DNA from 2 places in the Mucilaginibacter ginsenosidivorax genome. Region 2 is predicted to be linked to the other one. Evidence: riboswitches for the same ligand, from Rfam matches in the RefSeq annotation. Region 2 holds a riboswitch; the other holds the start of a gene.
What was found. Region 2 has a riboswitch for cobalamin ahead of metE (5-methyltetrahydropteroyltriglutamate--homocysteine S-methyltransferase). Riboswitches for the same ligand answer to the same signal wherever they lie in the genome.

Region 1 (16,622 bases), 1.6 Mb from region 2:
ATATATCCTTTTACCGGGAGCTGGACGATGCGGGCAAACTGTTGTTTGAGCAGAAAGTAAATAGCTTTTTAGCGGGCATCACCATAGAGGGTGTTGGAACTGTGGTTGATGATACCGACAGGGTGATGATAGCTTCAAGCGCCGTGATCCCTATATTCGGTTTTAAAGACTGGGAATATCGCAACTTAACCAATGTAATATTATACCCGGATACTTTTGATGGCGAGTTTCAGTTTGAAGGCGGGAGCCGGAACATATTAGGTATGGTAGGCAGCGGTTACATGAACGGGCAGATGATATTATCACGTGCGGCGCTCATCAAAGGTTTTTCCAAATCGGCAGGGAAGGAAAATACCGCTATTCATGAATTTGTGCACCTGCTGGATAAAAGCGATGGCGCTACCGACGGCGTGCCCGAAAACCTGCTGGCACATGAGTATGTGTTGCCCTGGCTAAAGATGATACACCAGGAAATTCATAAAATTGAAGAGGGTAAATCGGATATCAATCCCTACGCCGTTACTAACGAAGCTGAATTTTTTGCGGTAGTGGCCGAATATTTTTTTCAAAAGCCAACTGAGCTTAAACACAAACATCCCGAGCTTTACGAAATACTAAGCACTATATTTATGCAGGATAGGGCCGATGATTAATTAAAACCCAAATCCAGTTGCCCTAAAACTTCCAGCGTTTTGCCCTGGTTGCCATCAATAAGATAAACCGGGGTTTCTTCATGCCTGGAGGCTACAACAATGTGAACACCATCGGCGCAGGCGGTAAAAAGTTCCTCCACCAGTTTTGGATCGTTGTTGTTTTTAGATAGGTGCGACAGCAGCAAATGCGTCATATGTGCCGAGCGATGTGTGGTAAAAAGAGCCAGGGCCTGCTTGTTACTCAGGTGACCCTTACCGCCGCGGATACGCCTTTTAAGATGATAGGGGTAGCCACCGGTGTCCAGCATAACCTCATCGTAATTAGCTTCTAAAAAGGCGGCGTGGCATTGACTAAAATAACGGATGAGCCTGTCGCAAACAATGCCCAGGTCGGTAAATATCCCAACTTTAATGTCATTGCAGTTAACTATAAAACTATGTGGTTCTGAGGCATCATGCTCTTTGGGAAACGATGTTACCTCCAGCTGGCCAACGGTAACCGTTTCAAACTCGCGCAGGTGATGGATTAGTTTGGCATCTACAGTGTTTCCTAAATGGAGCAGGGTGCCTGGCGTGATATAAACCGGGAGGTTGAATTTTTTGGCCAGTACCGGAATGCCACGGATATGGTCGGAATGTTCATGGGATACAAAAATGGCTTTTACTTTGCTCATGGGCAGGCCCAGGCGGGCCATGCGTTTTTCGGTTTCGCGACACGATATACCTGCATCAACCAAAATAGCCTCCTGATCGTTCCCCACATAATAGCAATTGCCATTACTCCCCGAATTTAGTGATGTAATAAATAAAGACATGTTTTTGAGCCAAAAGCTGAAGGCCGAAAGCTAAAAGCCATCACTTCAAAAGTTTGATACAAAGTAACGGATTTACTGAATATTTTTGTTTCTGACCTGCCTAATCTTTTAAATAAACTGAAGTTTTTTTGCACTTATAAAAACCTGCTTATATTTAGCCATGGATTCACCGCAAACTTTACCCGTACTTGATGCCGCCGAACTGCGTGTGCTTGGCTCGCTGATGGAAAAAAGCAAAACCACACCCGACTATTATCCCATGACCCTTAACGGTTTAACTGCAGCTTGTAACCAGAAAACCTCCCGAAAGCCGGTGGTGAATTACGACGAAGCCACGGTAACCGAAGCGCTGAACACCCTGAAAAGGCGCGGACTTATTTCAACGGCAACCGGCGGATCTATCCGTAATATTAAATACAAACACAATTTTGCTATCGTTTTTCCGGTAATTCCGGCCGAAGTGGCTTTAATTTGCCTGCTGATACTCCGCGGCCCCCAAACTCCCGGCGAGTTAAACACCAACTCGGGCAGGTTGTATGAATTTGAATCGATAGAGGAAGTACAGGAAATGCTGGAAAAACTGGCCGATCCGGCTATGCCCTACATCGTGCAGTTGCCTAAACGTCCCGGTCAAAAAGAACAGCGTTACGCACATTTATTGGCCGGTACCCCTGATATTAGTGATGATGAGGAAATAGAAGAAACAGGCGGCCGTTCATCAAGCGGCCTTGAAGCACGTGTAGCCAAACTGGAGCACGAACTTGCCGAAATGAAGGAAGCTTTTGATAAGCTGATGAAGGAGTTGATGGGGTAGATGAATTTTGCAGCCAATAAATATTTCAAAATACTTGCCGAAACTGATACTTTGATACTTGGGCATGAATTTGAATATGCTGCTCTGATAAATAAACGAAGTAAGAAGGAGGTTTTCTATCACGGGTTTGGCTATGGCGATCCCTGCTGTGGTCTAATAGGGCCAGATAATAATTGGTGTGCAGTTGGCGGCAATGAACTTGTTGTTTGGACAAAAGACGGGGACGCTCGAATATTTATTGAAATCGAAATCTCATGGATTGAAGATATGAGGCTAAAATCAAACTATGAATTTGAATTTTTGGTAGATCCATGGTCTGAATATGGGGTGGTATGGCGTATGAACGTTCAAACGATGGAGATGCAAAAGATTAAGGATTTTGATTTGCGCGATCAGCCAAATTCAGAAGATGTTCGATGGTAAACACTTTGATTTCAGCTTAATTTACGTAAGCTATAAGCTTACACCAGTTCAACCACGAGCTGAAGCTCGCGGGAGCTACGGGCTAAAAAAATCTACTTAACTTTTTTACTCACCCAGGCCATCATTTTATGCGCCGCTTTCAAAACTGCAATCAGGCCTTCTGATTTCATGGGCTTGGCAATATAATCATCCATACCTTCTGCTATGCACAAGTCGCGGTCATCGGGGCCGGCGTTGGCGGTCATGGCGATGATAAAGGGCTGTAACTTACGGTCGCTTTCACGGATTGACCGGGTGGCCTCAAAGCCGTCCATTTCGGGCATTTGTACATCCATCAATATCACATTAAATTCCTGCTCGTCCAGTTTCTTTAATACTTCAAGTCCGTTTTCGGCCATTGTAAATTCATAGCCCAGTTTGCTCAACATCCTGCTGATGAGTTTTTGGTTAACCTGGTTATCCTCGGCTACCAGGATATTTAAAGGAAACTCTGCCGCGAAGTTGCTGTCAAGCAGCTTTACCGCTTTCGGCTCTGCTACAGGCGCACTCCCAACGCTCCTCAATTCGGCTTGCACACTTTTGCCCAGCTGGTTTTGTTTAACCGGTTTTGTTAAAATAGCGGCAAACAAGCCGGGGTATTTTACCTTCGAACTGTCGCCGATAGAACTGAGCATGATGATGGGAAGCTGTGGATATTTTGCTTTTGCAGCCTCGGCAAAGCCAACACCATCCATCTCAGGCATTTCCATATCGGTAATAATCAGGTTGTAGTCTTTGTTATTGACCAGCAAATCAAGTCCCTCGGTGGCAGATGATGCCGTTTGTGTAATAAGGCCCCACTGCTCCAGTTGGGTTTTAAGAATAAAACGATTTGTTTTATTATCGTCAACCACCAATACTTTTTTGCCTTCCAGGTCGGCAGTATCAAATACCAGGGGAACATATTTAGACTGTTTTTGGCTTACCGCAACTTTTATAGTAAACACAAATACCGAGCCCTCGCCATATACGCTCTCAACCCAAATATCACCGCCCATTAGTTTAACCAGGCGCTGGCTAATTACCAGGCCAAGCCCCGTGCCGCCGTATTTGCGCGTGGTTGATGAGTCGGCCTGCCAAAAGGCATTAAACAAGCCGGATACTTTTTCTTCAGAAATACCTATTCCGGTATCCATGATGCTGAAGCCTATTTCAATTTGTCCGTCAGGATGTGTTTTTGATGAAAATACCTTTATAAATACCTCGCCTTTTTGCGTAAACTTGAGTGCATTGCTTGTTAAATTGGTAATCACCTGTTTAAGGCGCAAGCTATCGCCAATAACCTGCTGGGGCAGGGCAGGGTCTATCTGGTACACCAATTCCAGGCCTTGTTGCGAAGCTATAGGCGAGAAAATATCCATCACTTCCTCAATGCAATGGCGAAGGTCAAAATCCTCCTGTTCCATGTTCATTTTGCCCGATTCTATCTTCGAAAAATCAAGAATATCGTTAATTACATTCACCAAACTATCACCGCACGAAATGATGGTATCGGTATATTCCCGCTGCTCGGTATTCAGCTCGGTTTCGCCTAAAAGCGAAGCCATACCTATAACCCCATTCATCGGCGTGCGAATTTCGTGGCTCATGGTGGCCAGGAAAATGCTTTTAGCCTGGTTGGCCTTGTCGGCCTCTTCGCGGGCCTCTTTTTCATGCGCCATATGCATTTCCAGCTCTTCCGATTGGGATAGTAACTCCTCGTTCAAGGCATGCAATTCTTCTGATTGGGATTGCAATTCTTCGTTTAATACCTGCAAATCTTCCGACTGCTTTTTTAACTCCTGCGATTGCTGTAAAACTTCGGCGGTACGCTCAGATACCTGCTCTTCAAGCAATCGTTTTTGCTTTTCTATATTGTTTACCTTGGCCTTATACAAACCATAAATTATGGCAAAAACAAACAGGGCAGTAAGCGATAAAAACCACCAGGTTAGCCAAAATGGGGGTAAAACGATGATTTCTAAAGTAAGTTCATGACGCGACCATTTGCCATCGCCGTTACGGCTTTTTACTTTAAACGTGTAAGTGCCCGCGGGTAGGTTGGTATAGGTTGCCGTATTTTTGTTACCTACGTAGTTCCACGTTTTATCAAAGCCCACCAATTGATAGGCATATTGTTTTTTGCTGGCCAGCCCAAAATCCAACGATACAAATTCAAGTGAAATTACCGATTGCTTATGGGTTAACGTAATTGATTTTGCCTCCGAAATATCTTCTTTTAAGGGTGAAGGATCGTTGTCGTTTTGAGCTACCGGTACGGTTTTATTGAAAATCTGGAAATCAGTTAATATCAGTGGCGGATCGTATGAAGTTTCACTTATCTTTTCAGGATCAAACATGTTGAAGCCATTAATTCCTCCAAAATAAATGGTGCCGTCTTTACTAATTGCTGCCGAATGCGGTTTAAACTCGTCGGATTGCAGGCCGTCCTCAACGGTGAAATTCCTGAATTGCTTTGTACGGGGATTAAACCTTGAAATTCCATTATTGGTGCTTATCCATAAGTTATTGTTCCTGTCTTCCCTGATGGCATAAGTGTAATCGTTTGGCAGGCCGTCTTTTGCTTTATAATTGCTAAACTGCCTGGTTTGTGTATCAAAGTGCGTTAATCCATTATAAGTACAAATCCAGATGTTACCCAGGTGATCTTCAAATAAATCGAGCGCCGCATTATTACCCGTGCTGTTTTTTAACACATCGTACTTGTATATTTTAAAAGAGTTGGTCTCGGGCTCAAACAAATCAAGGCTGCCATCATTCGTGCCAACCCAAAGGTTTCCTTTCGAATCGGCTAAAAGAGAGTTGATGTTATCGCTGCCTATGCTTGTCGGGTTAGCCGGATCATGCCGGTAATGGATAAAACCATTCGTCTTCGGGTTAAATAAATCCAGGCCCTGGCCCAGTGTGCCACACCAAATTTTATTATCGGGAGTAACAGCAACGGCATAAACATTATTACCGCTTAAACTGGTAGAGTCGTTGGGCTTATTGCGATACGATTTGAATTTGTGGGTTTGTAAATCCATAACGCTCATGCCATCCCCCCAGGTACCTATCCACAAATTATTTTTGTAATCTTCTTTTAATGCTAAAACGTAGTTGCCGCTTATGCTTGTTTTATCGGCGTCATTATAGCGATACGCCTTAAACGTACCTTTTTTAGGATCGAACTGGTTGAGGCCGCCACCATCCGTGCCTATCCAGATGTTTGCTTTTTTATCTTCCAGGATACTTAAAACAAAATTGTTGGATATGCTATTGGCCAGTGAGTTATGATTGTAGTGTTTAAAGTTATCGGTTACCTTTTTATATAAACTGATGCCCGTGGCAAAACCGCTCACCCACATGTTACCTGTGTTATCTTTTAGTACTACATCAACTGAATTGCTGGCGATACTCGTATTATCTACTTCATCCTGTAAATGGTTGCTGAATGTGCCCTTTTCATAATTAAAAATGCTAAGGCCACCGTTTTCGGTGCCAATCCATAAATTTTGGTTGCTATCTTCGGCAATACATTGGATGCTATTATAGGCTAACGAATTGCTGTTGTTGGGGTCGTTTTTGAAATGCCGAAAAGTTACTGTAGCCGGGTCGTAGAGATTTAAACCACCGGAGCCGCAGCCTACCCATAAACGATGGCTGCTGTCTTCAAAAATACTGGTTATCCTATCTGCAGAAATGGTACCGCCGTCGTGTTCGTTGTGTTTAAAAGAGGTGAAGCTTTTGGTTTTTGCATCAAAAAGATTGAGGCCTCCATACGCGGTGCCGATCCAAACATCGCCTTTACTATCTACATAAGTTACCCGGGTATTATCATCGCTTAAACTGGTCGAATCACGCTTGTTGTTGCGGTAATGGATAAATTTGTTTTGATTAACAATATATTGGTCTACACCATCTTTCAAGGTGGCAATCCATAAATTGCCGCTTTTATCCAAAGCAATATTTACGGTAAAGTTGCTGGCCAGGGTATTTGGAATTTTATCGTTATGCAGAAAACGGGTAAAACGGTTTTTATTCCGGTCGAATTTATTAAGCCCTCCGCTGGTGGCTATCCATAAACTGCCGTCTTTATCTTCGGCAATGTGGTTTATGTAGTTGTTGCTAATGCTGGTTTTATCGTTAACATCATTCCTGAAAACTTTAAATTTATTGCCATCGTACCGGTTTAGGCCGTCGCGGGTGCCAACCCAGATAAAGCCCTGCTTACCCTGGATCATGGTGTTGATGTTAAGCTCAGAAAGATTTTCCTTACTGCCTATGTGCTGAAAGTGCATAGGATGCTCCTGGGCCAAAACCTCAAATGAACATGCTATAAGAATGAATACCAGGTAATACTTTAAGCCCCTTATCGACATCAGAAAAACATAAGATTTTGGCGTACGCACAGATTCCTAATTTAAAACTTATTACGGGATTGTTTACAATTATTTGATGAATAGTTAAACGGCGTCGAGGCCAAATTAGTTATGCCAATATTAACAACCAATTACAGGTAATACACCGCATTTTACTTAAAACAAGCTAAAGCATATTTTTTAACTTTGCCCGTATGGACGAAAAAAGCAAAGACCCGCTGCACGGTAAAACGTTAGAAATGATTTTGAACGAATTGGTTGCCCGTTTTGGCTGGCCGGAGTTAGGCTACCAGATAAGAATTAATTGTTTTTTGGATAATCCGAGCATATCATCCAGCCTGAAGTTTTTACGCAAAACGCCATGGGCACGTAAAAAGGTAGAGGATATGTACATCCGCTACTTTGCCAAAAAAAATTAGTGCTTGCGCTTATTGTTCATTTTTGCTTTTTGGCCCGAGCTAAAGTTATAAGTTTTTGAATTGGCAGCTTTTTTTTCATGAAAAGCCGCGCCAACTATAGGTCCATCTGGGTTTGCTTTAGGTTCTTTTTTTGCTTTTACCTCTTTTTCAATAATAAGCTCTTCCGGTAATTCGGCAAGGGCTATTTTTTTACCGGTAGCTTGCTCAATCTTTTTAACCTGGCTAAGCTCCAGGTCGGTGGCAAAAGTAAGTGCCATTGTCTCGTTCCCGCTTTCAGGGTGATGGTTTGTCACACGATCAATAAACAATTCCTTTTCTGCCGGTAAGTCAAAATGGATGATAAATGGTATATCGACCAGGCTAAAGCTTTCTTCCTGTTCGTTGGATACTAATAACACTCTTGCTTTTTCATCAGCTTTAAACGCGTCTATCGATTTAAAACCCGGGCTGTCAAAAAACTGGGGGTTTAAATAAGCCACTGCGGTACGTAAACGCGTTTGCAAGCTTTTATAAACTTTATCGGCAGTTGCACGTGTATTTACAAAAACTACGGTTTTGGTAAATAGTTCTTCATCGTACATAAATAAATTGAGCAGGTTTAATTTAGTGCCGAAGTTGGGTACGTTATATAAAAATTGCGGATGTGTTTCTAAAGGTTGTTCTGCCAGGGCTTCTACCTCTACAATAGCGGGATCCTTCATAAAAGGATCAAGCATTTTTTGCAGTTTGCTATGCATTACTTCGGTAAATACCAGTTTCTGACTTTTGCCAATGCTATTTGCCAGTTCGACAACAGGTAGTTGCAAGCCTCTTTTTATCATTTCATCGGCATCATCAACCACAAACATATCAACCTTGTTAAGGTTAAGGGCAAGCTTCAGGTAAATGGCGCGTGCCCTGTCGGGAGTGGCCACTACAATATCGGCACCGTCGGCCAATGCGTCCATCTGGGCTTCAATACCTGGCGCCACGTAAAGGCCCACAATTTTGATGGATTTATTTTTGTTCAGGCGGTCAAATTGTTCAATCACGCCAAATACATCCTCTTTATCGGGTACAAGCACCAACACACGCGGAACGCCTTCGGGCGCGTAATTAAAGCGGTTTAACACACCAAGCACATAGGTGGTAGTTTTACCGCTACCTTCGTAACCAATGGCGATGAGATCCTGGCCGCCTACAATTCTTGAGAGGGTTTTTAATTGCAGTTCTTTAGGGTTTGTAAAACCAGCTTCATTTACCGACCGAACCAGCTGTTTTTTCAGCTTCAATTTTTCAAACCACACCATCTGAGAACTTTATTAAGTATTTAAGAGGGCGAATTTACCTAAATTTCCTTGAAAAGAGTCAAGAATCAAGAGTTAAGAGTCAAGACCGGAGTAGTTATTGATGTGATAGTGGTTGCCAAACCACACTTTCATCCTTTTGGAGCAGGCCTGTAAACGTTGGTTTGGCGGGAATGTCAAGGTAAGGATAGGTTACTTTTGACAGGTACAATCCCTGGGGATATGCCGGGATAATAATTTGGGGCGTATGTTTGCTGATGAGATGACTTTCAAATTCATCAACGCTCATTTCGCCGCGGCCAATCTCCAATAGGCGACCAATAATGATCCGGATCATTTTGCTTAAAAACCGGTTAGCCGATATGTTGAACCGGAGCCTGTCGCCATTAGTGCTAACTGCCAGGCTTGCCGAGCTTACGTTGCAAATGGTATGGTCAATCCTGTCGGGCATTTTACAAAAGGCACGGTAGTCGTTATAAAGAGGGAGTAACGCCGCCGCCTTTTTCATTTCATCAATGTGGAGGTTGGTTTCGGGATATAATGCGCTAAAAGCACTTAAAAAAGGGTCTTTATAGGTATGAATAAAATAATCATATGAGCGTTGCACGGCATCAAACCGCGCGTGGGGCAGTCCCTGCATTGGGATGATGTCAAATACCGCGATATCATCTGGCAGTATTTTATTGAGGCGAAAAAGGAGGTCGAAATCCCATTCCGTTACTACATCGATATGGAAAAAAAATTGGCTGGCATGCACCTGCGCATCGGTACGGCCACAGCCGTTAACAGTTATCGGCGTTTTTAAAATTTGGCTTAAAGCGGTTTCAAAAACAGCTTGTACACTTACAACACCGGCATGTTTTTGCCAGCCGCTATACTGTGTGCCGTGATAACCGATATGAAAAAAATAGCGCATGATTTTGGCTCCAAAAATCCACAAAAATTATGGTAATGCCATACAAAAACGAACAGGGATGACTGAACGGACGACTTTACACCAACACGGATAGCTTTTAGCCACTTGCGTATCTGCCGTACATAACCTACCTTTACAGCGCTTTAGGTTCCTTTATAGCATATCATAAAGGATTAAAAGGGAATACGGTGTAAATCCGGAACTGTCCCGCAGCTGTAAGCTCCATAACCATAGTTCATTCTATCAAAGTCACTTGCGCTCTGGCGCAGGGAAGACAGAACGAAAGGGGAGTAAGTCAGAAGACCTGCCAGAGCGATAATGCGATTCATAGCTTTCGGGGATTGAAGCTTGGATGTGAATGCTCTTGTTTATTGGCGTATTTTCATTTCAAACTACTCTGTTTCCGTGTGTGCTGTCAACGCTTTGCGTACAACAACATGAAAAAAAACTTACTTTGTTTTCATAAGCATTTACCCGCACCGGTTTTAGCGGCAGCGGTTTTTTTGCTGCAGGTTGTTGTTACTGATAATGTATATGCTCAAACAGACACCGCAAAAAAAATTAAAGAGGTTACGGTTTCTTCGTCTGCTATCCCCAAAATTCAAACCATTACACCAACACAGCAGGTTTCGGCCGGCGATTTTGAACGTTACAGCGCATTTAACGTTGCCGATGCCATCCGTAATTTTGCCGGTGTTATACTTAAGGATTACGGTGGTGTTGGAGGCTTAAAAACGGTCTCGGTTCGCGGTCTGAGTGCTAATCACACCGCTGTTTTATATGATGGCGTACAAATTAACGATGCCGAAAATGGCCAGGTTGACCTAAGTAAGCTAAACCTGAACAACGTACAGGAAATTTCACTTTACATTGGCCAGCCCCCCGGTATTTGTATGCCTGCGCGTTCGTTTGCGTCATCAAGTGTACTGGCCATAAAAACGGTAAAACCCAACCTCAGCATGGATAAACCTTACCAGTTAACTGCGGGTGTTAAGGCGGGTTCTTTTGGCTTAGTAAACCCATATCTTCAATGGCAACAACGTGTTAATAATAACTGGTCGTTTATCGTAAATGGTTATACCGAGCATGCTAACGGCCGGTATAGCTATAAAACCAGTGCCGTTGGGGCCGACTCTGTCCATACACGTAGCAATGACGATATCGGCGCTCAACAGGTTGATGGCGCTTTATACTGGGCCAAAACCGATAGTAACAAATTTAATTTACACATAAACTATTATCATGCCGAACGGGGCATTCCGGGCGCCGTTGTACTTTACAATCCTGCCGTATCGGCAACACGGCTTTGGAACCAGGACTTTTTTTTGCAGAGTGGCTATGAACGTCAATGGCGCAATTCTTTACATGTGTTAATAAACGCCAAGGTTTCAAAAAACTATCTCCGTTACCTCGATCCTGATTATTTTAACAACGAGGGACGTTTAGACCAGCGCTTTACGCAGCATGAATATTATGCTTCGGCGGCTTTGGCTTACCATCTGACAACTGCATGGGAGGTATCTTACGCTGCCGATCTGTCGGTCAATAACCTTGATGCAAACCTGGCCAATTTCAGTTATCCAACCAGGCTCACCTTGTTAAATGTATTGGCCAGTAACCTGCGCATCGGTAAATTCCAGTTGCAGGGAAGTTTGCTGAATACCCATATTACCGAAACCGTAAAAAACGGCACAGCGGCCCCGGCTAAGAATGTTTATTCGCCCACGGTTGAGGCTACCTTTCAGCCCTTAAAAGCCTCAAATTTTCAGATACGGGCCTTTTATAAATATATTTTCCGCAACCCTACGTTTGATGAACTTTATTACAGTGCCATTGGGAACCCAACGTTAAAACCGGAGTATACCAAACAGTTTGATCTGGGCGCCACGTATGGAAAGGCATTAAATGGCTTTTTTAATTACATCACCTTAACAGCCGATGCCTATTATAATCATGTGGATAATAAGATTGTATTTATCCCGAAGGACGCCTTTAACCGGTCGATCCAGAATTTCGGGAAGGTTGATATTAAGGGATTGGATGTAGGCTTAAAAACGCAGGCTAAACCTGCCGAAGGCTGGAAGGCATCATTGGCTGTAAATTATTCGTACCAGCAGGCACTAAATGTAACCGACCCTACATCTTCGGTATACCTTAACCAGTTGCCTTATACGCCTAAAAACACAGTTTCGCTCAACGCAGGTGTTGACCGTGGCCATTTAGGGGTTTATTATAACCAGGTAATTTCATCTTCACGATATTATACTAATGATAACCTGGCATCCGATTACCTGGCCGGGTACGCCATAAGCGATGCATCTGTTGTTTATCACTTTTTATTAAAACAGAAAGCTGTTGTTGCATCGGCAGAGGTTAACAATCTTTTTGCAAAAAGCTACGCCGTTGTGCAAAGCTATCCTATGCCTGGCCGGTCTGTCAGGTTTTCCATTCAAATAACTATCTAACAATCAATATTATGAAACAAACCAAACTCAATTATTTATTTATTGCTTCAACGATGATAGCCCTGCTGTCGTCATGCCATAAAGACAAGATCGTTCCGACAACCGATACCCCAACAGCCGAAAGGGCTGGTTTATACATTCTTAACCAGGGTGGTTTTGGCAGCAATAACAGCAGTCTGACTTTTTACAACTACACAACTAAATTACTTACTGCCGATTTTTACAGCAGTGTTAACGGCAGCCCGTTGGGCGATACCGGAAATGACGCCCAGATATACGGCTCAAAAATGTACATAGTTGTTAATGTATCGAGCGTAGTTGATGTTGTGAACGCTAAAACCGGCAAACTGATTAAACAGGACAGTATTGTAAATACCACATTAAAAAATAAAGCGCGTGCCCGCCAACCAAGAAGCATAGCCTTTTACAAAAGCAATGCTTTTATTACCTCATATGACGGCACAGTGGCGGTAATGGATACAGCTACGTTAACCATTAGCAAGTACATTACTGTTGGCCGCAATCCCGAGCAATTAGTGGTATCTAACGGGAAATTGTACGTGGCTAATTCAGGTGGTTTATCATCAACCGGCGTTTTTGACAACACGGTTTCGGTAATAGACCTGGGTACTTTAACCGAAACTAAAAAGATAACAGTGACCGCAAATCCGGTGAGTATGGCCACTGATGCCTACAATAATGTTTATGTAGTATCATTGGGCGATTATAATAAAATTGCCGGTGGTTTAACCATTATCGACAGTAAAACTGATGTGGTAAAAACGGCTCCTGTAATTTCGGTAGGCTACATTATTCCAATCACGGTATCCGGCGATTTTGTTTACTATTTAACAGCCGATAATAAAGTTGCCGTTTACAATGCCAAAACACAAACCGCGGTACAAGCCAACTTTATTACCGATGGTACCGTAATAACTACACCGTACACTATAGCTGCCGACCCAACAACAGGCGAGGTATTTGTTACCGATGCCAAAGATTATGCATCAAACGGAACTTTGTTTGCTTTTGACAAAACGGGTAAAAAAGAATATGCTATAACCACGGGCATCAATCCGGGTAAGGTAATTCTTGTTAACAAGTAAGGGGAGAGATTCAAGAATCAAGAATCAGGAATCAAGATGAAAAAAGTAACCGGTTATTGGAACCGAATTTCGATTAATGATCAGCATTAAAAGTAGCTATTTCATTTGTCTTGATTCTTGACTCTTGATTCTGTTTCCAAGCTATTTTTATTTGTACTTATAATGAGTAATTTTACAGCATAAATAAAACCATGAATAAAAAAGATACCATAAGCCGTAACATTATCCTTGTTTTAATGATCATTGTTGCCGCAGCATTCAGGCTTTTAGCTTTTAAATATAAAGAGCTGAGCAACTTTAACCCGGTTGGGGCAATAGCTTTATTTGGGGGCGTTTACTTTGTTGATAAATGGAAGGGTTATGTAATGGTGTTGCTTACGCTTTTATGTACAGATGTGGTGATTAATTATCTTTATACCTCAAAGTTTTCGATAATGTACGATGGTATTATTGGTGTTTATTTGAGCTATGCCATTATGGTGCTGGCTGGTACGCTAATTAAAAAGGTAAATTTTGTTAATGTACTATTGGCATCCATCGGTGTTGTACTTATCCACTGGTTAATTACCGACATGCCCTGGTTTTATACCGAACTGAAACTTTACCCTAATACTCTGGCGGGCTACGGTAAATCGCTGGCGGCAGCGGTGCCATTCGAGAAGAATATGGTATATGGTAACCTGGTGTTTGGCTTGTTGCTATTTGGCGGGTTTGAGCTGGCTAAAACCAGGTACGCTTTTTTACGCACACAAAAACAATTGGCACTTTAATTTAAATTGATAAAATTGAAAAGCGATCTGCCATTATGCAGGTCGCTTTTTTTATGAACTAATATTTACTTTATGAAAAAGTTGGTAGTATTAACAGGAGCAGGAATAAGCGCTGAGAGCGGTTTAAAGACCTTCAGAGACAGCGATGGCCTTTGGGAAGGTTACAATATAGAAGATGTGGCAACACCCGAAGCGTGGCAGCGTAACCCGGCCCTTGTACAGCAGTTTTATAACGAGCGACGTAAAAATGTGATGGATGCAAAGCCTAATGCTGCACACTACGCCCTGGCCAAGCTGGAAGCGAAATACGACGTAACCATTATTACCCAAAATATAGATGACCTGCATGAAAGGGCAGGATCAACCAATGTGGTGCACCTGCACGGCATCATCACCCGTTCGCAATCAAGTGTTAACCCTGAACTTACTTACCCCATTGAGGGGTGGGAGATTGGGATGGACGAAGTATGCGAGTTAGGATCGCCGTTGCGCGCCCATGTTGTTTGGTTTGGCGAGGCTGTGCCCATGATTGAAACGGCGGCAAGGATTTGTGGCCGTGCGGAAATATTTATGCTGATTGGCTCCTCATTGGCTGTATACCCCGCCGCCGGATTGATTGGCTATGTAAACCGCGATGTGCCCCGGTATGTTATCGATCCTAAAATACCCGATATCAATGTGCGCGGCCCGGTTATCAAAATCCAGGAAAAAGCGACAGTAGGGGTAGTGGCCTTAGTGGATGAATTGTTGAAGGAGTAATAAAAGGAATCTGTTCTACCAATCACTAATTCACTAAATCAATAATTCACTAATTAAAATGAAGTGTATTTTTAACTGGAGCGGCGGTAAAGACAGCGCACTGGCTTTGTACCATTGCCTGCAAAATCCGGATCTTGACATCAGGTACCTGGTAACAACTGTTAATGATGCCGCCGACAGGATCTCGATGCATGGCGTACGCACGGAACTATTGATAAAACAGGCCGAAAGTATCGGTATACCATTATACCAGATCCGGCTGCCCGAGATGCCGGGTATGAAGGAGTATGACGAAGTGATGCATTATCACCTGGCCCATTTCAAAAGCGAGGGCATTACGCATTCTATTTTTGGCGACATCTTTTTGCAGGATTTGAAAGACTACCGGGATGCAAGGCTGAGCGAAGTTGGTCTTACCGGTATTTACCCATTATGGAAACGAGACACCAGCGAACTGATCGACGAATTTTTAAGCCTTGGATTTGGAACGGTAATAGCCTGCACCCAGGCACGTCTCGAGCGTATAGTAGGGAAGGAGATAGGCCCTGAATTAATTGACGCCTTGCCAGATGATGTAGACGTTTGCGGAGAGAACGGTGAGTTTCACACCTTCACTTTTAAGGGGCCTATCTTTTCAAACCCCATTAACTATAAAACCGGGATTAAAATATTCAAGGAATACCAGGCCCCAAAAAACACCGACGATTCCTGCGTTACAAGCCCGGACCGAAAGCCAGCCGGTTTTTGGTATTGCGACCTTATTTTGGCTTGACCTCCCATTTATTTGGCTAACGTAGCCACAAAATAAAATTATTTGAGTAGGTATAAATTGCAAATAATCAAGAACTTATTGTTATTTTATTAAATTTTTAGTTTAGTATATGTAACCGTTTATGCTATCAACCTGGCGAATTTTGATGATTTCTCCAAATAAAATTCTGTTCATTAATATTCGATATTTTAAAATCCTGTAAATCAATTACTAATCCTGTAAATCCTGTTAGTAATTGTACCGATAGTATGCATCTTTAAAATCAGTGCGCATCTCTGTAAACCGGGCGCCAACTTTGGTTAAAAACTCTTCATCAAGCAATTCAAAAACGCTGTTAACGCCATCGGTTAAATCCATTTCAGCAACTTTAAAACTTTGCTCCAGGGTGCCCTGCTCTATCTTAACAATAAACTTTTGGTTCATGTTCATGATAGTAACTTTAAAATCGGGGTGCGGTAGTTCGGCAATAATTCTCATATTTTAATTTTTCAATAAGTCATTTAAAGGGTCTTTGCCATCAAGCGCGCCAAAGCTGGTAACTATCCGGAAGCGGGCAAATAGTTCTTCGCTGTACCAGTTCTCACTGCGGGTAAGTTTTATTACCTCGGCGTGCTCCCGACTTTTGTAGGCAAAGTTTTTTACGTCATCGATGCTTTTCCATACAGAAAATGTTGCCTGCCGGTAAACTGGCGCTTCGCCAACGCCAAACGATGTAACGTAACCTGGGGCCGATGTCATTAACGCGGCCACCTCATCTACATGGCTCCAGAAATTTTTAAGCCTGCTTATGCGGATGGTGGCACGGGTTAATACCGCCACGGGCCCGGTATAATTTGTGGCTTCGGGATTGCCAAAGGGCTCTTTGCCGCTCCACTTACCATGGCTTTGCAGGGGCTGGCATAGTACGGTGTAGCCCTCATTACCAAAAATTTTCCACCAGCCGGATACAAAAGACTGGTTATAAAACTGGTCAAAATCTTCGCGACTTTCCCAGCAGGCCAGTAAGCCCCATTGCCGCCAGTCG
Region 2 (16,622 bases):
GCCAAATGCTTTACGGTGCTCATTAAAATGCCCGTCGTAATTAAAAGTACTGCACCGCCTGAAGGTATTATTTTCGGTAATTACCCGCTGATCAGCAAGGTGAATCTGCCCGGGTGAGGTCTTTTCCATGTTGTTGCAATTTTTGGAGTGAATGAATGTTTACGTATGGCGGCAGTTTAAACAGGTTGCTCAGCACTTCTTCGTCGCCGGTTGCTTCGGGCCGGTAATCGGCTATCAGCAAAAAATCGGCAATGGTATCGTGCCAAACCAGTGTGCCTGTATAAAAATTAACAGCCACCTGGTGCCGGGTTTTATCGTTGATATCAGAGTTGATGATCTCGAACTGAAATTTATTGAACTTTAAAAAACGCTTACCCACGTTATTAAGCACATCGGGCACAATGCCGCCTAATTGCTGTAAATACCCGGTTATGGCCGGGGTAACCATACCGGCAAGCCTTTGCGCGTTTGGCACGTGTTTTAGCAGGTCGGCATAGCTGGTAAAAGCGGTACCGTGGCTATAGTTCTGGGCCTGCATTTTAAATTCCATGTACGATGCCTCAAACACCACTTTATCCCATTGTTTGGCTGAGTTTATATCGATGACCTTTCGGTAGCAAAGTGTAATTACGCGGGTATCCATGTTATAATACGGTTAAGCAGGTACGCTCATGCTGATAGATAATACAAAACCGGCTGTTTTGCTGCCGGTTATGGTAGCCAGTTCAAGGGTATAACCATCGCTGAACACGCCATCGGTAGCGTTGTAGGTATAACCGCTCATACCTTTACTATAGCCTGCCACAGTAGCTAAAGCCGTACCTGTTCCTTCAGGAAAAGCTATTTGTGTAACTTTTAATGATGTGCCTGCCGAATTGTATATATGCACGTGAATGTGCGTGGCACGGCCGGTATACCAACCCGGGAAGATGGATGTAAAAGAAACCAGGCCATTAGCATCGGTAGTTTGCCTGCCACGTAAAAAATGTACCGATGTGTAATTGGTAGATTGTGTGCCGCTGCCGCCATATTCTGAATAATTACCTTCGGCATCGCAGTGCCAGATATCAACCAGTGCGCCAGATAAGGCATTGCAGCTGTTATTGCTGTTGTTAACAGTGATATTAACAGTCATTTTATAACCGGTACGGTCGCCTGTAATATCGCTTCGTACATATGATGCTGGTGAATGGGTTGGATAAGGCCCCTCGGTTTCAGTTTCGATAACGCTGCAGGTGCCTGAGCTGGAACTTGACCCGGAAGAACTACTTGATGAAGAAGTGGTGCCTGATGTACTGCTGGTGGTAGTTGTTACTGAATCTTTTTTGCAGGCTTCAACCAATACAGATGTAGACACTGCGCCTATCATCAGGCTTTTTAAAAAATTTTTACGTTCCATGATTTTAATCTTTTTAGTTTATATTTTGTGATGCCGGTTAATGATTCAAAAGTAAAATGTATCAGGAAAGTGACACATGATGTGTCGGTAAGCGAGAGTTTTGTGTCGATGAAAAGGTAAGCCGGCTAAACAATTCGTTGTAAATAGCCTTATATTGGGGCAATACAAATCCATAAAAGCAAAAATGGCAATGCGCGGGTATTCAAGTTTCAGATTTTTAGTCATCGCGCTTCCATGGCAATTGCTTTTATGCCTGCATATTAACACCGCCGCTGCCCAGTTGCGTACCCCACGATTTGATGATGCCATCATGATAGATTTACAGGAGCACCGTACCCCTGCCCAAACCGGTTTTTTCCTGTTTATAAGCAATCACCTGGAATATGGCAATATTGGTGTGCCTGCAGGTTTGCTGGTTGGTGGTATTATTGGCAACGATAAAGGGATGCGGCAAAATGCATTATACGTGGCCAGCAGCACAGCCATCTCTGCCGGATTAACCCAACTGATTAAGGTGCTGGTAAAACGCCCGCGACCATTTATCCAGAATATCAATATCAGCCCCGTTTACCGTCCCGGAAACTACTCTTTTCCGTCGGGGCATAGCTCATCATCATTTGCCACCGCAACGGCTTTATCGGCCGCTTACCCCAAGTGGTATGTGATAGTCCCGGCTTATTTATGGGCAGGCTCAACCGCGTATTCAAGGATGTACCTGGGTGTACATTATCCTACAGATGTAGCTACCGGTGCAGGATTGGGAGCTGCGAGCGCATTGCCGATGTTGTTTTTGAAAAAGTAGTGATTTAGGCAATTTTTTAATTTAGTCCTGCTTTATAAAAAGGTATTTAATTTACCCCTTACAAAACGGTAGCGAATCTGGCAGTTTTAAAGGTTAAGATACCCGATTTTTCTGGCTGTTTTTTTTATTTTTTACAAAAAACCTCAATTTTATTTTTGTGTAAATAAATGCACTATTTGTATCAATAAATAGCGTATTTGTTGCTGAAAAGTTCTAATTAATTATCTTTTTTTACTTGTTTATACATGAATAAAGAGTGGTTTTGAAATATAAAAGGAAGCTTGTAAATTTGTACTGTATACCCACAAAAAACGGTTTCTATGTTGTTTTTTACCGCATTGGATTTACGGGTGCCACTTTATTCGCACGAATTAGTTTCTTTCAATTTTGACGCCAACGCCATGCGTCATAGATCAAAAAATCGCCTGCACATCTGAAATCTGCACATCAAAAATCTGCACATTTTTTCCCATCTTTACAGCCAATAAAGTTCTTTACTTTTTTTCTGCAGAGTGGTTCCCGGTGTTTAAAGCACAGGGATTAATAAGGAACCGTGTGTAAATCACGGGCTGTCGCGCAACTGTAAGTAACAGAAAAGGTTGTTGCCTTTAACAATGTCCATTGTTCGCCCCCGCGCGAATGAGAAGGACGGCAACAATGTTACAAGCCAGGATACTTGCCCCTATGTAAAAGACAATGCTTTCGCGCAATGAAGCAGTAGTCGAAGAAAAAAGAATGATGTACATGGCTGTAATACGCCTGTATGTTATGCTTTTGCCTTTTATTACCATTTTACTCCGAAAGCATACCGAAAACCGTAAGGAGCATTAAGTCAAATTAATGTTTAACCAAAAACGTTTTAGCGTATGCTCAAAAACAATCTCGGGTACCCTCGTGTAGGTGCCCACCGTGAACTCAAAAAAGCCAGTGAACAGTACTGGGCAGGTAAAATTACCCGCGACGATTTGTTTGCCGCCGCACGACAAATTCGCCTGCAAAACTGGCAAACCCAGGTTGATGCCGGTATCGACCTGATCCCCTGTAACGATTTCAGCTTTTACGACCAGGTACTGGATACCTCGCTTATGCTGGGCAACATCCCCGAACGGTACACCCCGGTATTAACCCAAAACAAGGCCAATACCGAAATTGACCTGTATTTTGCAATGGCCCGCGGCTACCAAAAAGACGGCCTGGATGTTACAGCCATGGAAATGACCAAATGGTTTGATACCAACTATCACTACATTGTGCCGGAGTTTGTACAAAACCAGCAGTTTAAACTATTTAGCGAAAAGGTTTTTGACGAGTTTATACTGGCCAAACAACACACCGGCAACACACCAAAACCGGTATTAATTGGCCCGGTAACCTACCTTTTGTTAGGTAAAGAAAAACAACCCGGTTTTGATAAGATAGACCTGATTAAAAAACTGGTGCCGGTTTATATTGAAGTATTAAAACGGCTGGCAAGTTATGGGGCTATTTGGGTGCAGCTTGATGAGCCCTTCCTGGCGCTTGACCTTACTGACAAGGAAAAAGCGGCCTATGCCTATGCCTATATGGAGATAAACAAACAATGTCCCGGTATTAAAGTATTGCTCACTACCTACTTCGAGAGCCTGCACGAAAACACCGAGCTGGCTGTAACACTGCCGGTAAGCGCTATTCACGTTGATTTGGTACGTGCGCCCGGTCAGTTATATAAAGTACTCACTGTATTGCCCGATAGCCTGAGTTTATCGTTAGGCGTTGTTGATGGCCGCAACATCTGGAAAAACGATTATGTACGCTCGTTAACCCACATTAAAAAGGCAATTGCTGTATTAGGTACCGATAGAGTGATGATAGCCCCAAGCTGCTCGCTGCTGCATACCCCGTTCGACCTGGACTTGGAAACTGCCATCATCCCCGAGATAAAAAACTGGATGGCCTTTGCCAAACAGAAACTAAACGAGATAAACGAGCTGGCGCAGATCATCGGCGGTAATAATGAACTGCTGCAGGAAAACCTGCGCGCCCTCACCAGCCGCAACCTTTCAAAACTCATTCATAAGCAGGATATCAAACAACGCGTGGCGGCCATTACTGATGCCGATGCACAGCGCGAAAGCGGATTCATCACCCGCCAGAAAATTCAGCAGCAACGCTTTAAATTACCACTGTACCCTACAACTACCATAGGATCGTTCCCGCAAACTGATGATATCCGCTCTTTAAGGGCAAGGCTAAAAAAAGGCGAACTAACCGAAAAACAATATGATGCTGAGATAGAAAAAGCCACTATTGATGCCATCCGCTGGCAGGAAGAGATAGGCCTGGATGTACTGGTACATGGTGAATTTGAACGTAACGACATGGTAGAGTACTTTGGCGAACGTTTAGACGGCTTCCTGTTCACCAAAAATGGCTGGGTGCAAAGCTACGGCAGCCGCTGTGTTAAGCCACCGGTTATTTATGGCGATGTAAGCCGCCCGGCGGATATGACGGTACGTTGGAGCAGCTTTGCGCAGCAAAACACCGATAGGCTGATGAAGGGTATGCTAACCGGCCCTGTAACTATACTGCAATGGTCGTTTGTGCGGGATGATCAGCCACGATCCGAAACTACCAACCAGATAGCTTTGGCCATCCGCAACGAGGTTGTAGCCCTGGAGGCAGCCGGCATAAAAGTGATCCAGATTGATGAGCCTGCTATTCGTGAGGGCTTGCCGTTGCGTAAAAAAGATTGGCAAAATTACCTGAACTGGGCGGTAAAAGCATTCCGTATTTCGGCCAGCGGCGTACGCGACGAAACGCAGATCCACACGCACATGTGCTACAGCGAGTTTAACGATATCATTGGCAACATTGCCGATATGGACGCTGATGTAATAACAATTGAAACCTCGCGCTCGCAAATGGAATTATTGGCTGCCTTCGCCGATTTTAAATATCCAAACGAAATTGGCCCCGGTGTTTATGATATCCATTCGCCACGCGTACCCACGGTTGATGAAATGGTAAGTCTGCTGGAAAAGGCATCTGAACTGTTGCCCGCCGGCAATTTATGGGTAAATCCCGACTGTGGATTAAAGACCCGTAAATGGCCCGAAACCCAGGTGGCGCTCATAAATATGGTGGCCGCAGCAAAACATCTTCGTCAGTTAGTTGTAGAAACAATAGTATCCTGACGGGTAAAAACAGGCAATTTGCGTATACTTGCCTGTTTTTTCAGATTTTTGGCATTTTATGAGATTAAAAAGTAACGCGGTTATTACAGGGGTTGGGGGTTTTGTTCCGGATAATATATTAAGTAACAGTGATTTAGAGAAGATGGTTGACACAAACAGCGATTGGATTGTATCACGTACAGGAATTAAGGAAAGAAGAATTTTAACCGACCCTACGCTTGCCACCTCGGATATGGCCGTTGCCGCTGTGAAAAATTTGTTAGAAAATACAGGTGTTTCCGCAGAAGAAATTGATTGCCTTATAATAGCAACATCAACCCCCGATCACCTGCTTTTATCAACCGCCAGCATCGTGTGCGATAAAGTTGGTTTAAGCAATGCCTGGGCTACCGATGTAAATGCTGCCTGCAGTGGTTTTTTATATGCCTACACGCTTGGTGCAAGCCTTGTAGAAAGCAACCGGTACAAAAAAGTTATTGTAATTGGCGCCGATCAAAACAGTGCTATCATTAATTATAAAGACCGCAATACCTGTATCCTTTTTGGCGATGGCGCCGGTGCTGTTTTACTGGAGCCAACCACAGAAGATATTGGTTTAATGGATAGCGTTTTTAAAACTGACGGCCATGGCCGCGAATACCTGCTGGTACCTGGCGGCGGTTCAAAAATCCCGGCTACTGTTGATTCTGTTGAGGCTAACCAGCATTACATTCGCCAGGAAGGCAGGATTGTATTTAAGGCAGCCATTAAAGGCATGACAGAAACCTGTACCGAGGTGTTAAAACGCAACGATATGACGATTGATGATGTAAACTGGCTGATACCACACCAGGCCAATTACCGCATCATCCATGCTGTTGGCGAAAACCTGGGTTTATCCGAAGACCGTGTTAAGGTAAATATTGACAGGTATGGTAATACCACAGCTGCAACCATACCACTTTGCCTTTGGGATTTTAAAGACGACTTTAAACACAACGATAACGTTATTTTTACCGCATTTGGCGCCGGCTTCTCATGGGGTGCAACCTTGTTAAAATGGGGTACCTTGAGGAAAGCGTAAGCTCCGAAAATATTAAATTACCGTCATTGCGAGGTACGAAGCAATCCACGACATGCTAAGTACCAAATAGTTCGGGATTGCTTCGTACCTCGCAATGACGGTAGTTTTAGGACATTGGGTTTAACTATATTTCGTTGCACTTCATAATTTTTTTTTCAGGTTTGCCTGATGTGAATACTCCCAATGACGTTTTTATTTGGCATAGGCCATCAAAATACCTCTCCATGACCATCGAAGAAAGAATAAAAGCATCCGAAACGCGGATTTTCAAAACCGTGTTTCCTAATAATACCAACCATTACGATACGCTGTTTGGCGGTTCGGCTATGGCCATGATGGATGAGGTAGCATTTATAACCGCTACCCGTTTTACACGAAAACGGATGGTTACCGTATCATCCGACAGGATTGATTTTAATAAACCTATCCCGGCGGGCACCATTATCGAACTGGTGGGCACCGTATCGCATATTGGCAACACCAGTATGAAAGTTTTAGTGGAGATATTTATTGAAGAAATGTACTCTTTTGTGCGCGAAAAGGCCATTACCGGCACTTTTACGTTTGTGGCTATTGACGAACATAAACACCCTGTAAAGGTTGTAGATTAATACGTTTATGTTAATACCGCTGATAACATTGCCTATTTAAAGCCAATTAAGTTTTATAATTTAGTTGCTTATAAATCTGCACATCGGCTTCATGAACAAAAAAATAGCAACCTTATTGATGGCGCTGACGCCATTCACGGCCTTTTGCCAGCAAAATTTAAAACTTTGGTATAAACAACCTGCAAAGGTTTGGACAGAGGCGCTGCCTTTGGGCAACGGCCGGCTTGGTGCCATGGTATTTGGCCGTGTAGGCCACGAACTCATCCAACTGAACGAAGCCACTTTATGGACCGGCGGCCCCGTGCGCACCAACGTAAACCCGCATGCTTATGACAATTTACTGCTGGCAAGGGAAGCGCTGTTAAAAAATGAAGATTATGCCCAGGCCAACGAGTATGCAAAAAAAATGCAGGGCTATTATTCAGAATCCTATTTACCACTTGGCAATCTCACCATCACCCAACAGTTAACAGATACCGTCCCCACGACTTACTACCGCGACCTGGATATCAGTAATGCTATTGCCACAACCCGTTACACAATCGATGGCGTAGAGTACAGCAGGCAAATCATCAGTTCAGCACCCGACCAGGTTATCGCTATCAGGTTTACCGCAAGTAAAACCGGGCAATTAAATTTCACCCTGGGCATCGGCAACCAGTTGAAATACCAAAACGTTGCTGTATCCAACAACCAAATTTTAATGAAAGGGCAAGCCCCGGCGCACCTGCAGCCTAACTATGTTGATTTCAAAGATACTGTTGCCCTTAATGATAAACCTGGTTGCCGTGGCATGCGCTATGAATTACAGGTTAAAGCCATTAATAAAGATGGTGTAGTAAGTGCCGATGCCAACGGCATTACAGTGAAGAACGCAACCGATGTAACTATTTTTTTATCGGCAGCAACCAGCTTTAACGGCTTTGATAAATGCCCGGATGCCGAAGGTAAGGATGAGCATAAATTAGCTAAAGATTATCTGGATAAGGCGGTAAAATATAGCTGGCCGGCGCTACTGGCGCATCATTATGCCGATTACCATAAATATTTTAACCGGGTATCCTTTAATCTTGCCACTCTTGCCGGTGATGCAAACGCATTGGTACCAACAGATGAGCGGCTGTTTAACTATTCGGAAGGGGCTAAAGATCCGTCATTTGAAACATTATATTTCCAGTTCAGCAGGTATTTGCTGATCTCCTGCTCGCGCCCCGGCGGTCCGGCGGCTAATTTGCAGGGTATCTGGAATAAGGAGATCCGGCCGCCATGGAGTTCAAATTACACCACCAATATCAATGTGCAAATGAACTACTGGCCTGCCGAGGCAGCCAATCTGTCGGAAATGCAATTGCCGTTTATCAACTTTATAAAAAACGCTGCTGTGACTGGCCACGTAACAGCCAAAGAATTTTACCACACCCGGGGTTGGGCCGTGCACCACAACAGCGATATATGGGCATTATCAAACCCGGTTGGCGATTTGGGTCATGGCGACCCCATGTGGGCCAACTGGACAATGGGATCGCCATGGTTATCGCAGCATTTATGGTGGCATTACCAGTTTACCAACGATAAGACCTATCTTAAGGATACTGCGTACCCGCTTATGAAAGGTGCCACCCATTTTTGCATGGATTTTTTGGTGCCTTACAAGGGTTACCTGGTAACTGCCCCTTCCCTATCGCCAGAGAATAGCTTTATTGACGATAAGGGCAAACAAGGTACCGTATCTGTAGCCACTACCATGGATATGGCCATCATCTGGGATTTGTTTACCAACGTGATAGATGCCGCTGGTCAATTAGGTACAGATAAGGCCTTCCGCGATTCGGTTATTGCCTACCGCAAGCAATTATACCCGCTGCACATCGGCAAAAAAGGAAACCTGCAGGAATGGTATAAGGATTGGGAAGATACCGATCCGCATCACAGGCACGTATCGCATTTATTCACCGTTTTTCCGGGCCATGAGATCTCTCCTATCCAAACACCGGAACTGGCCGCTGCCGCAAAAAAAACACTGGAACTTAGAGGAGATGCCGGTACCGGGTGGAGCCTGGCATGGAAAATTAACTTTTGGGCTCGATTGCTGGATGGTAACCATGCCTACAAAATGATCCATTACCTGTTAAGGCTCACCGGATCGTCAAAAACCAATTATGCCAATGGCGGCGGTTCATATGCCAATTTGTTTGATGCCCATCCGCCATTCCAGATAGATGGCAACTTTGGGGCATTATCCGGAATGTGCGAAACGCTGGTGCAAAGCCAGTCGGGCGAGATCAGCCTGTTACCAGCCATTCCGGATGCCTGGGCCGAAGGCAATATTTCGGGCTTAAAAGCTCGCGGCAATTTCCAGATAGCCATGAACTGGAAAAACAAGCAGATAGTTACAGCGTCAGTTTTATCGGTAACCGGCGGTATATGCAAATTGCGTACGGCCACGCCGTTAAAAATTACGGGGGTACAGGCAAGGTCGGTAAAAACAGCTAATGGTTATTTAACCGGCTTTAATACTAAAAAAGGAATGTTGTATAAAATAACCGGCTCAAAAATATAATCAACTTCATAGGAACGGGTAACCTGCCAACAAATACAAACAAGCGAAATGACGAACGACAAAACAAACCAACGACGCGATTTTATAAAAAAGGTTACTTTAACCGCCCTGGGCTCCATTGCTGCACCCCATGTTTTTGCCACGCCTTTATCAACGGTATTTAAAGATAGCACCAATGCCAAAACCATCCTCTTCCAGGGCGATTCAATAACCGATGGCGGGCGATCATATGATAAAGACTGGAACCATATTATGGGCCAAAGTTTTCCGTACCTGGTAGCGGGCCGGCTTTGGTTTGATCATCCCGACCAGCAAATGATGTTTTTAAACCGTGGCATCAGCGGCCATACCGTACGTGACCTGCAGGCCCGCTGGCAAAAAGACACATTAGATTTAAAGCCCGATATCCTGAATATTCTGATTGGTGTAAACGACGTACACCATGTAATCCACAATAACAATCCTACTACGGTTGATCAGTTCAGGAACGATTATGATGCCCTGCTTAATCAAACTAAAACCGCGCTCCCCGATATAAAATTGTTGATTTGCGAACCATTTATTTTGCCGGTTGGCCAGGTAAATGCTGATTTAAAACGCTGGCAGGACGAATTAACACCACGACAATTAGTGGCTAAACAACTGGCGCAAAAATACAATGCTGTTTTTGTACCGTTACAGACCATATTTAATGCAGCGCTCAAAAAAGCGCCCGCCGAATTCTGGATATGGGATGGCGTGCACCCCATGCCGGCCGGGCACGAATTGATAGCCCGTGAATGGATTAAAGCAGCAAAAAAGAATTACGGTTTCCCGGGGTAGTTAAACCGCAAACAACTGCCCTATATCCTTAAAAGCTTTAAACTCCAACGCATTTCCGGACGGATCAAGGAAAAACATGGTGGCCTGCTCGCCCGGCAGGCCTTTAAAACGGATATAGGGCTCAATTACAAATTTCACGTTAAGGCTTTTTAGTTTCGCCTCCAGCGCAACCCAGTCATCCCATTCCAGTACCACGCCAAAATGAGGTACGGGTACATCGTGGCCATCAACCGGGTTAAAATGATGTTTGGCATCATCAACCGGTTTAGGCTTCAGGTGAATAACAAACTGGTGGCCGTATAAGTTAAAGTCTGTCCAGTTAGTATCGCTACGGCCCTCGCCACAGCCTAAAACTTCGCGGTAAAATTTGCGGGCCTCGTCCAAGTCATAAACCGGCACAGCAACGTGAAAAGGTGTTATTTTATCCATAACTATTTAAACTCTAAATTAACCGCCCATTTTAATGACAACTCACAACTAATGTAATCCTTTGCGTTTTAACAATCCCCCGGTGGTATCATCCACGCTTTGCTGTACAATAAATGCCTTGGGATCTATCCGCAGGATGGTTTGTTTTAACGATGGAATCTCCAGCCGGGTGGCAACGGTAAAAATAATATCCCGCGGGTCGTTTACGTGGCCATCCTTTCCGTACCCGCTTTTACCCTGGTAAATGGTAACACCCCTGCCCAACGTAAGCGTAATTGCCCGGCGAATAGCCTCGCTATGCGTAGATACTACCGTGATACCCGAATACTGTTCAATACCGTTCAAAATAAAATCGATCATTTTAGCGGCAGCCATATACGTTAATATGGAGTACATAGCCGGCTCAACGCCCAGCAAAAAGGCAGCAAGCCCAAATATCACTACGTTAAGCAGCAAAATAAAATCGCTCACCTTTAGCAATTGAGTTCGTTTGCTGATGAGTACCGCTGCTATCTCGGTACCGTCAAGCACGGCGCCACCGCGCATGGCCAGGCCGCTGCCTGTACCTATAAATACGCCGCCAAAAACAGCTGTAAGCAGCTTATCATGCGTTACATCCGGAAAATTAATTACTACCAGGCTTACCGACAGCAAGCCAATGGCAATGGTGCTTTTTATGGCAAACCACAGCCCAAGTTTTTTATAACCGAGCCATAAAAAAGGCACATTAATTAAAAAAATAAGCAAAGAAATGGGTATGGCCGAAATATCTGCAACCAGCATTGATACACCCGTTACCCCTCCATCAATAAAATGGCTGGATAACAGGAACCCCTTAAGGCCAAAACCGGCCGCCAGGATACCCAAGCCAATAGATATTGATTCTTTGATGATCTTCATTACCTTCATGCCCAAATATAATTTATCCGGAGCTAAAACGGGTTTTAATAAATCAGATAATTAAGAACGGGTTGGTTTTGAGGTATAAAATGTAAACAGTTTAACGTGCCGGAACCTAAATATCCCGGCTATTCAAAAAAGTGCTAAACCTATAAACCCAGTTTAGCAATAATCTCATCTGTGGTACCTACTTCGCCAATCCTGGGGAAAATATATTTAAAACTGCTATCGTGTGCATCGGCAAACCTATCGCTCATGGCATCACTGGCAAATGCAATATTATAGGCAAATTCATTGGCGCTGCGGGCGGTAGCTTCTACACCTATGCTGGTAGCCAACCCGGCCAGCACAATCTGGGTAACGCCGCGTTTTTGCAGCTCGTCATGCAGGCCGGTTTGGTAAAAAGCTCCCCAAGTTTTTTTTGTTATCCTGATGTCGCCGTCCTCTACTTTAATTTCGGGCACTATATCCAAAAAATCGGGACCGGGCACCGAACCGGCGTTTGGGTTACTATCCCTGCGGGTGGCAAATGCAGCCGAGCCTGCAGGGTTAACATTTACTATTACAACCGGCAGCCTTGCCTTACGAAAAGCGGCAAGCAACTTAGCCGAGTTTTCCAATACCTGGCTCATAGGATGCGCCGTTGGCATTTGCACAACAGCCTTTTGTAAATCAATTAACACGAGCGCGGTGTTTTTATCAATTGTAGTTATCATATAATTTGTATTTATTTCGATTATCGCTGTTAGTATCTATTCCATTCGTGTTCATCAAACTCGTGTGTATCAGTTTGAGGTTAGTGAATTAACAGGCGGGTGTTGTAAAGTTGCTTCGGTAGTCTTTTTAAGCCTGGTTTTCCTCAGATAGCTCAGTTGCAATAAACCCAAAAGCAGCGCTACAAGGCCTTCGCCTAAAACGGTATCCGGAACGCCTATTTTTTGCGAAATAGCTCCTACCAGCAAGCCGCCCAAGGGCTGCATTCCAAAAAATGCCATGGCATAAAAACTGATTACCCGGCCGCGCATAGCCGGATCAACCGTAGTTTGAATGAGTGTGTTGCTGATGGTGATCTGGGCCATCATCCCAAAACCTGTAACAGCCGCAAACAAAAGGGCGATGTAATAATTAGGCATATGAGAAAAGACAGCCAAACCTCCGCCGAAAATCAGCGTACTTAAGGCCAAAATCTTTTTAAGGTTTCGGCCCGCTTTTATTGAGGCCAGGAATATAGCTCCCGAAAATGCCCCTAAACCTATCAGGCTGTCTATTACTCCAAAAGTTGATGCGGTTCCCTTAAAAATATCCTTGGCATAAACCGGTATCAGCGTATTAAATGGTAAAACCATGAGGCTTATTAAAGCCAGCATCACCAACACAAACTTAATTGAAGGTGTATTTTTGATATAACTAAAGCCCTCTTTAAGTTCAAAATAGATATTGTGCGTATGTGCTTTGGGTTTTGATTTGGGCAGCCTCATTAACAACAGCGACCCAATTACAGCAATAAAGCTGGCGGCATTTGCGCCAAAACACATTACATCGCCAAACTTCTCCAGCACCAGGCCTGCAATACCCGGCCCAACCAGCCTCGAAAGGTTCACCATAGATGAGTTAAGTGCCAGCGCATTGGGCAAGTCGGCTTTATCGTCAACCATCTCATAAACCAGCGATTGACGGGCAGGCACATCGAAAGCATTAATGATACCCAGAAGAGCGCTTAAACCGATGATTTCCCAAACTACATATCGTCCAAAAAAAACCAGCGCCGTAAGTAAAATAGCCTGCACCATTGATGCAGCCTGGGTAAGCAGCAATAATTTATACCTGTTATACCTATCTGACACTACCCCGCCCAAAAATGAAAATAAAAACGACGGAAACAAGCTTGCAAAAAGGGTAACCCCCAATAAAAATTTAGAATGTGTTTGCGAGTATATTACCCAACTTACTTCGGTTTTCTGCATCCAGGTGCCCACCAGTGATATGGATTGTCCGGTAAAATAAAGCCTGTAGTTGCGGCTTTTAAATGCATTAAAAGTGTTTATATTCATTACTCCCCTATCCTTTGCACAAAGGCCTTATTCAAAATCAACAATTTTTGTTAGCGGGCCAATAGCTTTTTTAATAAGCTCCTGTTCCTCGGGTGTACAGGTTGCAGCTATGGCATCATTAAGCCAGGCATTGCGCTCGTTGCGTACCTGGTACAGCATATCGCGACCAAGATCAGATAAACTGATGATGGCTTTACGCTTATCGGTTTCCGAGATACGCCTTTTGATTAAACCACGCTGCTGCAGGTTTGCTAATATCTGCGACATGCTTTGGGTAGTTATCTTTTCCATGGCCGCCAATTCGTTAGGCAACAATTCCTGGTGTTGATCAAGCAGGGCAATCGTCGATCGTTCGGTTAACGACAATTTATCGGCGGTTACCGAATGCTTCCGCAGTACCTTAATAAGCCTGGTTACCACCGTACGCAGGTCGGCCGCCAGTTGAATATCTTTTTGATCTGTCATTTTTATAATAAGGTAAACTTGTAAGTTTACCTTACAAATATAACACAATTTTAGGATTTGTCCCTATTGTCCGCTTTTTTTACATTGGTGTTATATGACATTGGGTAGCTTTGGTGTGGAATAACAGGTATAGCCATGGGTATAAAACACGATATAGCTTCATTAGATGATATTAAACTGTTGGTTGATACGTTTTACAATAAAGTTGGCGAAGACGTTTTACTGGCTCCTGTTTTTAACCAACGCTTAGGTGATGGCTGGTTGCCGCACCTTGAAAAAATGTATACCTTTTGGCAAACCCTGCTATTGCAAGAACATACGTATAACGGTGCGCCGTTTCCGCCCCATGCGCGCTTACCTATTGACGAAAAGCATTTTAATGAATGGCTGAATTTATTTACAGCTACAGTTGATAACCTTTTTACCGGCGAAAGGCCGATGAGGCCAAATGGAGGGCCGGTAAAATGGCCGAAATGTTTCAATATAAAATAGCCTATTTTAAAAATAATCCGCTTAATATTATTTAGCTATTTATTTACCGGGCAATATGCGGGCTCATTTTAGTAATTTTGCCTTGTGCCGCCACCTGTTAAAAAAACACCTCCTAAAACCACAGTTCCCGCAAAACGGAAAGCTGCCGCGAAGAAAAAAACATCTTCCGCAGTTCCTACAGGATGGATATTTGCCTCTATTGGCTTATTGCTCATAGTGCTTTCGCCTTTTTATTATGGCTACGTTTTAAAAACGGCAACCGCAACCTGGCGATGGATACTTGACGCCGGCGAACCTACCAATTACCGCACTTACAAAAGTTTTGGTGTACGCATACCGGCCAACTATACAGTGCATGGCATTGATGTGTCATCGTACCAGGGCAAAATAAACTGGCAAAAGGTAAAGCAGATGAACGAGGATGGTGTACATATCAAATTTGCCTTTATTAAGGCAACCGAAGGCGTTTTAATGACCGACCCCTATTTTCAACGCAACTGGCGCGAAGCTCCCAAGGCCGGCCTCGTTTGTGGTGCATACCATTTCTTTTTGCCGCAAAAAAGTGGATTATGGCAGGCTAAATTCATGCTGCAAACGGTAAAAATTGAAAAAGGCGACCTACCGATGGTTGTAGATGTGGAGAGGCTATACCGCACTACGCCCGAAAAAATGCGTATCCAGCTTAAGCTGTTCATTCACCAAATAGAAACCAAAACCGGTGTAAAACCCATTATTTACACCAACCTGAGCTTTTACCAGGACTACCTGCAAGGTTATTTTGACGAATACCCGCTGTGGATAGCCCATTATTACCAACCCCAGTTAAATGTGAGCAGTAATACCAATTGGCAATTTTGGCAACACTCCGATAGGGCGCACATCAATGGCATTAATCAAAGGGTTGATATGAGTATTTTTAAAGGCGACACTACCGCGTTTGAAAAATTGCTGGTGAAGTAAAAATCACCCCGTTACCCCTTCCTTCTTATAAACATTCATCAAACTATCGGCCCGATATCTGTGCCCCTCCTTTAAAAAGGTATAGTAAGGCGCTACCAGTTTAGCGGCAGCGGATGAGGGGTATTTATCTGACAGGTAGTTGTAGGCTTCTTTAAAATAATCGCTCAAGCGGTTCTGGTCATCCATAACCCAGGTGTTATCGGTTCCCTGGAGCAGTACCTGCAAATAACTTTTTTGGTTGATGGCTGCGTCGGCAATGCTTATAAAACCAAGGTTTTCCTCAACAAATCGCTCCCACCATATTTCCCTGTCAACCAGCTGTTTTGCACTTATAATTATCGAAGCATCTTCCATGTAAACAGCTTTATTCTCCTTATTCAATTGCTCCAGATATACCTTCATCACCGGCGAAACATAATCATAAAACCATTTACTGATAAAATCCCGGTCTTGCCCTACATAGGTATCGCCTTCTTCCATAATAATTGTAAAGCCGTTATCATTTAATTGCGTTAGGTACTTTGCAACTTTTGCCGGCAGTTTGCCCGGTTTTACTTTACCAACAAGTATCGTGTCGCTCCTGTCGGCACGGTCGTAGTGAATATTGTCCAGGCTATTATCCAACTTATCGTAGTACGCGCTAAACATCAAAAAAGCAGTATCGCAGGTGGCAGGGGCTTGTCCGTTGAATAGGTCTGCATATTTTTTCGCGGCCTTTGTGGCATTTTCAGGGTCCGTAAAATTTAAAGATTTAATAAATACCACATACTGATTAAACAAGGGGTTTGTATATTGCGGCTTATTGATGGTTGAAGTTTTAGCCGACTTATTAGCCTTAACAACATGTTTTGTTTCTGCCGAAGGTTGCTTTTTATGTGAACAAGCGCACAACACA

Region 1: another riboswitch for cobalamin. It lies ahead of FSB76_RS29570 (TonB-dependent receptor plug domain-containing protein); the one in region 2 lies ahead of metE (5-methyltetrahydropteroyltriglutamate--homocysteine S-methyltransferase).

The regions. Positions count from the first base shown of each region.
Region 1 is NZ_CP042437.1:7,191,921-7,208,542, forward strand. It holds gene FSB76_RS29530 (M90 family metallopeptidase) at 1-653, shown strand, start outside; gene FSB76_RS29535 (MBL fold metallo-hydrolase) at 650-1,468, opposite strand; gene FSB76_RS29540 (YceH family protein) at 1,629-2,282, shown strand; gene FSB76_RS29545 (hypothetical protein) at 2,283-2,705, shown strand; gene FSB76_RS29550 (hybrid sensor histidine kinase/response regulator) at 2,798-7,135, opposite strand; gene FSB76_RS29555 (VF530 family protein) at 7,300-7,524, shown strand; gene FSB76_RS29560 (DEAD/DEAH box helicase) at 7,521-8,813, opposite strand; gene FSB76_RS29565 (tRNA pseudouridine synthase A) at 8,908-9,726, opposite strand; cobalamin riboswitch at 9,855-10,051, shown strand; gene FSB76_RS29570 (TonB-dependent receptor plug domain-containing protein) at 10,164-12,191, shown strand; gene FSB76_RS29575 (YncE family protein) at 12,203-13,297, shown strand; gene FSB76_RS29580 (DUF6580 family putative transport protein) at 13,489-14,067, shown strand; gene FSB76_RS29585 (SIR2 family NAD-dependent protein deacylase) at 14,140-14,826, shown strand; gene FSB76_RS29590 (Dph6-related ATP pyrophosphatase) at 14,885-15,598, shown strand; gene FSB76_RS29595 (hypothetical protein) at 15,827-16,075, opposite strand; gene FSB76_RS29600 (DUF3291 domain-containing protein) at 16,079-16,622, opposite strand, start outside.
Region 2 is NZ_CP042437.1:984,000-1,000,621, forward strand. It holds gene FSB76_RS04010 (pirin family protein) at 1-129, opposite strand, end outside; gene FSB76_RS04015 (hypothetical protein) at 92-643, opposite strand; gene FSB76_RS04020 (dioxygenase family protein) at 656-1,399, opposite strand; gene FSB76_RS04025 (phosphatase PAP2 family protein) at 1,584-2,201, shown strand; cobalamin riboswitch at 2,698-2,899, shown strand; gene metE (5-methyltetrahydropteroyltriglutamate--homocysteine S-methyltransferase) at 3,068-5,374, shown strand; gene FSB76_RS04035 (beta-ketoacyl-ACP synthase III) at 5,433-6,437, shown strand; gene FSB76_RS04040 (acyl-CoA thioesterase) at 6,662-7,048, shown strand; gene FSB76_RS04045 (glycoside hydrolase family 95 protein) at 7,140-9,608, shown strand; gene FSB76_RS04050 (SGNH/GDSL hydrolase family protein) at 9,657-10,430, shown strand; gene FSB76_RS04055 (VOC family protein) at 10,431-10,859, opposite strand; gene FSB76_RS04060 (YitT family protein) at 10,908-11,759, opposite strand; gene FSB76_RS04065 (isochorismatase family protein) at 11,909-12,475, opposite strand; gene FSB76_RS04070 (MFS transporter) at 12,545-13,810, opposite strand; gene FSB76_RS04075 (MarR family winged helix-turn-helix transcriptional regulator) at 13,838-14,275, opposite strand; gene FSB76_RS04080 (group III truncated hemoglobin) at 14,411-14,767, shown strand; gene FSB76_RS04085 (glycoside hydrolase family 25 protein) at 14,852-15,727, shown strand; gene FSB76_RS04090 (hypothetical protein) at 15,731-16,622, opposite strand, start outside.